2 regions of the Enterobacter kobei genome follow, and region 1 is predicted to be linked to the other one. Evidence: predicted binding sites of a transcription regulator. Region 1 holds the regulator's gene; the other holds the start of a gene.
The links. The regulator LexA, encoded in region 1, represses DNA repair genes until DNA is damaged. The targets are predictions, from matches to a motif close to TNCTGTATGTACATACAGNA.
Positions count from the first base shown of each region.

Region 1 (3,420 bases):
AAAGCCAGCGACAGGCCACGCAGAGAGAGAAAGACCGCAAGCGCCAACCACAAACCGTGATTACCCAGCCAGGGAAGCGTCAGCAGCGTCAGGCCAAATCCCGCCGCCGCAACGGCCATACTGTTACGCATTTCCGCCCCGCGCGTCGCACCAATAAACATGCCGTCCAGCAGATAACACCAGACACCCACCACCGGTAAGATGACTTGCCAGATGAGATAGTGGCTCGCCAGTTCGCGCAGCGCAGGGAGAGAGGTCAGTAAAGCAACAATCTGTTCGCCGAAGCAGGCATAGACCACGGCAAACACCAGCGCTACCAGTCCTGACTGACGGCAGGCTGCCCGCCAGACATCATGAAGCTGCCCGCTTTCACGCGCTCCATACGCCTGCCCCGAATGTGCTTCAACCGCGTAGGCAAAGCCGTCCAGCGCATAGGCGGTAAACGTCAGCAGCGTCATCAATACCGCGTTGACCGCGACGATTTCAGGCCCCAGCCGTGCACCGAAGACCGTCAGCGCGCCGAAGCAGAGTTGCAGAAGCAGCGAGCGCAGCATGATGTCACGGTTAAGCGCCAGCAGCTTACGGATATTGCCGCGCCATGCGGTTTTCAGCAGCGCGAGGGAGATCCCGCGCATCGCCAGCACGCGCCAGACCATCCACAGCCCCATCACAAAGGTCCCGTATTCAGCAATCGCCGTCGCCAGTGCCGCGCCCCGCACGTTCATATGGAGGCCCATCACCAGCCAGAGATCCAGCACGATGTTGAGCAGGTTTCCCACGACCAGCAGAATCACTGGCGCACGAGCATACTGAACGCCCAGTAACCAACCCAGCAGAACCAGATTTGCCAGCGAAGCGGGCGCACTGAGCCAGCGGATTTCGAGAAAACGTCGCGCCTGCTCCAGTACCGCCTCACTGCCGCCAACGATATGAAGCGCAAGGTCAATCAGGGGATCGCGGAGTAAAACGATTAACGCGCCCGCGCCCAGCGCAAGAATCAGCGGCTGCACCAGCGCCCGCGCCAGACGTAACGGATCTTTTGCACCATACGCCTGTGCCGTGAGTCCGGTGGTGCTCATGCGCAAAAAGAGCAGCAGCATAAAGAGGAAGCTGGTTGCCGTCGCGCCAATCGCCACGCCGCCAAGATAGACAGGGGAATCGAGATGCCCAATAACGGCCGTGTCGACCAGACCCAGCAAGGGCACGGTGATATTGGAGAAAATCATCGGCAGTGCAAGACGCCACAATGCCTTATCGGATGCCGTCAGCAGTGACATGAGAAACACCGGGAGTGGTCAATAAAGCAGGCTACAGCGGAACCGTAGCCTGTCAGGAAGAGATTACAGCCATTCACCGTTGCGAATCACACCGACCGCCAGACCTTCGATAGAGAAGCTCTGTTCGCGGAGATCGACCACAATGGGAGAGAACTCGCTGTTTTCGGGCAGCAACTGAACGGTGTTACCCTGCTTTTTCAGACGCTTAACGGTCACTTCGTCATCAATGCGCGCGACCACCACCTGGCCGTTCCGCACATCCTGCGTTTTGTGTACCGCCAGCAGATCGCCGTCGAGAATGCCGATATCTTTCATCGACATGCCGCTTACGCGCAGCAGAAAATCTGCGCTCGGCTTGAACATACCAGGATCAACCTGGTAGTGGCCTTCGATATGCTGCTGTGCCAGTAGCGGCTCACCCGCAGCAACACGGCCTATCAGCGGAATGCCCGTCTCTTCTTCCACCAGCAGGCGGATACCGCGTGACGCGCCTGAAACAATTTCAATCACGCCCTTACGTGCCAGCGCTTTCAGGTGTTCTTCGGCAGCATTCGGAGAACGGAAGCCCAGACGCTGAGCGATTTCCGCACGCGTGGGTGGCATACCCGTCTGGCCGATATGATCCCGAATGAGATCAAACACCTCTTGCTGCCTGGTCGTTAATGCTTTCATTCCGCCCCCTGGGTGTATATACAGTTATGCTGTGAGTATATACAGTCAAAGGTGATTTTGGAACCAAAAACTGCACAAAAAACCAGGGACTTAATTATTCCTCGAGGCTCATCGGAAATGTGACCAAAGCAGCGTGACCCAGGTAATGACTGCAGTGATAATCGCCAGCAGCACAGCGGCAGAACCCATGTCTTTCGCGCGACCGGAGAGCTCGTGGAACTCTGAGCCAATACGGTCAACAACGGCCTCAATAGCGCTATTGAGAATTTCCACTATCATCACCAGAAGCACGGAACCGATGAGAAGTACGCGGGTAATAGCATCGACATCAAGGAAACAGGCGATGATGACCGCGATGATAGCGGCGACACCTTCCTGACGAAAGGCGGCTTCGTTGATCCACGCGGCACGGAAACCTTTCCATGAATAGCCGGCGGCTTTGATGATACGCGTTAACCCAGTGGTATTATTGGCCATTAAAAGAACCTTTTATGAAAAAAAGCGTCAGTAACAGGAACTGTAGCGCGTTTCGCTACAGCCTGAAGTATGACGGGTAACAACAGAAATTTTGCGCGCTTTCTGTTATCCTTGCGCCGCAATTGCATTATTAACCAGAGGCTTTACATCGTTTATGTCCGGCTGGCCACGAATTTACTACAAATTACTTAATTTACCATTAAGCATCCTGGTAAAAAGCAAGTCTATCCCAGCAGAACCCGCGCTGGAATTGGGGCTCGATACGTCGCGTCCTATTATGTACGTTTTGCCTTATAACTCGAAGGCAGACTTACTGACCCTTCGCGCCCAATGTCTGGCGCATGACTTACCTGACCCGCTTGAACCGCTGGAAGTCGACGGCACGTTGCTGCCGCGCTACGTGTTCATTCATGGCGGGCCGCGTGTATTTACCTATTACACGCCAAAAGAAGAGTCCATTAAGCTGTTCCACGACTATCTCGACCTGCACCGCAGCAATCCCGATTTGGATGTGCAGATGGTGCCGGTATCGGTGATGTTTGGCCGCCGTCCGGGCCGTGAAAAAGGCGAAGAGAATCCGCCGCTGCGTATGCTTAACGGCATCCAGAAGTTCTTCGCGGTCTCCTGGCTGGGACGCGACAGCTTTGTGCGCTTCTCCCCTTCCGTTTCACTGCGCCGAATGGCAGATGAGCACGGTACCGACAAGATCATCGCGCAGAAGCTGGCGCGCGTAGCACGTATGCACTTCGCCCGTCAGCGCCTCGCGGCCGTCGGGCCACGACTCCCGGCGCGTCAGGACCTGTTCAACAAACTGTTGGCCTCCAAAGCGATCGCCCGCGCCGTTGAAGACGAAGCGCGTAGCAAGAAGATTTCGCATGAGAAAGCCCAGCAGAACGCCATTGCGCTGATGGAAGAGATTGCCGCGAACTTCTCTTACGAGATGATTCGCCTTTCCGATCGTATTCTCGGCTTTACCTGGAACCGCCTGTATCAG
Region 1 covers NZ_CP017181.1:287,242-290,661, reverse strand. Annotated here, with positions in the region: gene dinF (MATE family efflux transporter DinF) at 1-1,277, opposite strand, end outside; gene lexA (transcriptional repressor LexA) at 1,341-1,949, opposite strand; gene BFV64_RS01375 (diacylglycerol kinase) at 2,058-2,426, opposite strand; gene plsB (glycerol-3-phosphate 1-O-acyltransferase PlsB) at 2,581-3,420, shown strand, end outside.

Region 2 (3,420 bases), 530 kb from region 1:
ATAATCTTCATTTGGTTGTTTGTTGACCAGATGTCAACTGAAGAGTCCGCTACAATGCCTGTCCTTCTTTCTGAGAGACAAGCATTGTGGCGCTACTCATTATCACCACTATCCTGTGGGCCTTCTCCTTTAGCCTGATTGGCGAGTACCTTGCCGGTTCGGTCGACAGCTACTTCTCGGTGCTGATGCGCGTGGGGCTGGCGGCGCTGGTATTCCTGCCGTTTCTGCGCTCGCGTGGTCAATCGCTGAAAGCGATTGTGCTGTACATGCTGGTGGGCGCGATGCAGTTGGGTATCATGTATCTGTTCAGCTTCCGGGCTTACGTCTATTTGTCCGTCTCTGAATTCCTGCTCTTTACCGTGTTGACGCCGCTCTATATTACGTTGATTTACGACCTGCTCAGCAGGCGTCGTCTGCGCTGGGGATACCTGCTGAGCGCGGCGCTGGCGGTGATTGGCGCGGCAATTATTCGCTATGACAAAGTCAGCGATCACTTCTGGACCGGGTTGATGTTCGTCCAGCTCGCCAACATCAGTTTCGCCATCGGCATGGTGGGCTACAAACGCCTGATGGAAACCCGCCCGATGCCTCAGCACAATGCATTTGCGTGGTTCTATATGGGCGCGGCGATTGTCGCGGTATCGGCGTGGTTTCTGCTCGGTAACCCGCAAAAGCTGCCGACCACGTCGGTGCAGTGGGGCGTTCTGGTCTGGCTGGGCGTGGTGGCGTCAGGGCTGGGTTACTTCATGTGGAACTACGGCGCGACGCAGGTCGACGCCGGAACGCTCGGGATAATGAACAACGTGCACGTCCCGGCGGGGCTGCTGGTCAACCTCGCCATCTGGCAGCAGCAACCGCACTGGCCGAGCTTCCTTATTGGGGGAGCGGTGATCCTGGCTTCACTGTGGGTCCATCGCCGCTGGGTCGCTCCGCGCTCCGCACAAACGGAAGATGGTCGCACGCGTGGTTCCGCGCTGAGCGAATAAACGCTTCTGTCACCGGCTGACGCTGCTCGCCATCGCGCACGGCAGCGTACAGACGGCTCCACAGTCCTTCACCCAGGGTTTTGGTCACCACCAGGCCCTGGCGTTCAAAACTCTCCACCACCCAGTGCGGCAGCGCCGCGATGCCCATGTTGGCGGCAACCATCTGAATCAACAGCAGGGTGTTATCCACGCTTTTCAGCTGCGGGCTAATGCCTGCCGGCTGCAGGAAATGACGCCAGATATCCAGGCGACTGCGCTGAACCGGATAAATCAGCAGCGTTTCTGTTGCCAGGTCTTCCGGCGTGATGCGCGTTTTAGCCGCCAGCGGATGATCCGGTGCCAGCACCAGGCGCACTTCAAAATCAAACATCGGCGAATAGTGCAGGCCGCTGCGCGGCAGAATGTCGGAGGTCATCACCAGATCCAACTCACCCTGCTGCAGCGAGGGTTGCGGGTCGAACGTCACACCGGATTTAAAATCCATCTCCACCTGCGGCCACTTCTGGCGGAAGTTCTCAAGCGCAGGGGTCAGCCATTGAATACAGCTGTGGCACTCAATGGCGATGCGCAGTTTTGTCTGCTGCGGCTCGTTACAGGACTGTAGCGCGCTGGCGATCTGCGGCAGGACCTGATTCGCCAGTTGAAGAAGAATTTCACCCTGCGGCGTAAAGCGCAGAGGTTGGCTCTTACGCACAAAAAGACGAAATCCGAGGCGTTGTTCCAGATCGCTGAACTGGTGAGAAAGGGCAGACTGGGTCTGGTGCAGCGTGGCCGCAGCCGCCGCGAGCGATCCGCAGTTCCGCAACGCTTGCAGCGTTTTCAGGTGTTTTATCTCGATCATGAAAGTCCTTCACTTCGCCATGAACATTTTGCGCTTGAGGAATATACAGTACCTGCCAATTATAGATGTGTAAACATCTGGACGTCTAAATAGCGAAATTCACAAGGGGCATAACATGACAATCCGCAATCACACTCTCGGTTTCCCTCGCGTTGGCCTGCGTCGCGAGCTGAAAAAAGCGCAAGAAAGCTACTGGGCGGGTAACGCTACCCGTGAAGAACTACTGACCGTAGGGCGCGAGCTGCGCGCCCGTCACTGGGATCAGCAAAAGCAGGCGGGCATTGACCTGCTGCCGGTGGGCGATTTCGCCTGGTACGACCATGTTCTGACGACCAGCCTGCTGCTGGGCAACGTGCCGGCTCGTCATCAGAACAAAGATGGATCGGTTGATATCGATACCCTGTTCCGCATCGGCCGTGGTCGTGCGCCAACGGGTGAACCCGCGGCAGCGGCAGAAATGACCAAGTGGTTTAACACCAACTATCACTATATGGTGCCGGAGTTCGTAAAAGGTCAGCAGTTCAAACTGACCTGGACACAGCTTCTGGACGAAGTCGACGAAGCGCTGGCGCTGGGCCACCAGGTGAAACCGGTGCTGCTCGGACCGGTAACCTACCTGTGGCTGGGCAAAGTCAAAGGCGAGCCGTTTGACCGCCTCAGCCTGCTGAAGGACATTCTGCCCGTCTACAAACAGGTACTGATTGAGCTGGGTAAACGCGGCATTCAGTGGGTGCAAATCGACGAACCTGCTTTGGTGCTTGAGCTGCCCCAGGTTTGGCTCGATGCCTTCAAACCGGCGTATGACGCGCTTACCGGGCAGGTGAAGCTGTTGCTGACCACCTATTTCGAGGGCGTGACGCCTAACCTGAGCACGATTGCCGCGCTGCCGGTTCAGGGCCTGCATGTTGACCTGGTTCACGGCAAAGATGACGTGAAGGAACTGCACAAACGTCTGCCCGCAGACTGGCTGCTCTCAGCGGGGCTGGTAAACGGTCGTAACGTCTGGCGTGCCGATCTCACCGAAAAGTATGCTCAAATTAAAGACATTGTCGGTAAACGTGAGCTGTGGGTGGCCTCATCATGTTCACTGCTGCACAGCCCGATCGATCTGAGCGTGGAGACCCGTCTCGACCCGGAAGTGAAAAGCTGGTTTGCCTTCGCCCTGCAAAAATGTGAAGAACTGGCGCTGCTGCGCGACGCGCTGAACAGCGGTGACACGGCGGCGATTACCGAATGGAGCGCCCCGATTCAGGCGCGCCGTCATTCGGCACGCGTGCATAATCCGGCAGTGGAAAAACGTCTGGCGGCCATCACCGCTCAGGACAGCCAGCGCCAGAGTCCGTATGAAGTCCGTGCCGAAGCCCAGCGCGCCCGCTTCAACCTGCCCGCATGGCCAACTACGACGATCGGTTCATTCCCACAAACGACCGAGATCCGCGGCCTGCGTCTCGACTTCAAAAAGGGCAATCTGGATGCGAATCACTACCGTACCGGCATTGCTGAGCACATCAGGCAGGCGATCATCGAGCAGGAGCGTTTAGGTCTGGACGTGCTGGTGCACGGTGAAGCTGAGCGTAACGACATGGTGGAATA
Region 2 covers NZ_CP017181.1:4,640,197-4,643,616, reverse strand. Annotated here, with positions in the region: gene yigL (sugar/pyridoxal phosphate phosphatase YigL) at 1-4, shown strand, start outside; gene BFV64_RS22535 (carboxylate/amino acid/amine transporter) at 87-986, shown strand; gene metR (HTH-type transcriptional regulator MetR) at 874-1,827, opposite strand; gene metE (5-methyltetrahydropteroyltriglutamate--homocysteine S-methyltransferase) at 1,943-3,420, shown strand, end outside.
Region 2: a site for LexA is predicted at 1,859-1,878, ahead of metR (HTH-type transcriptional regulator MetR). Genes of this name have one in related genera too.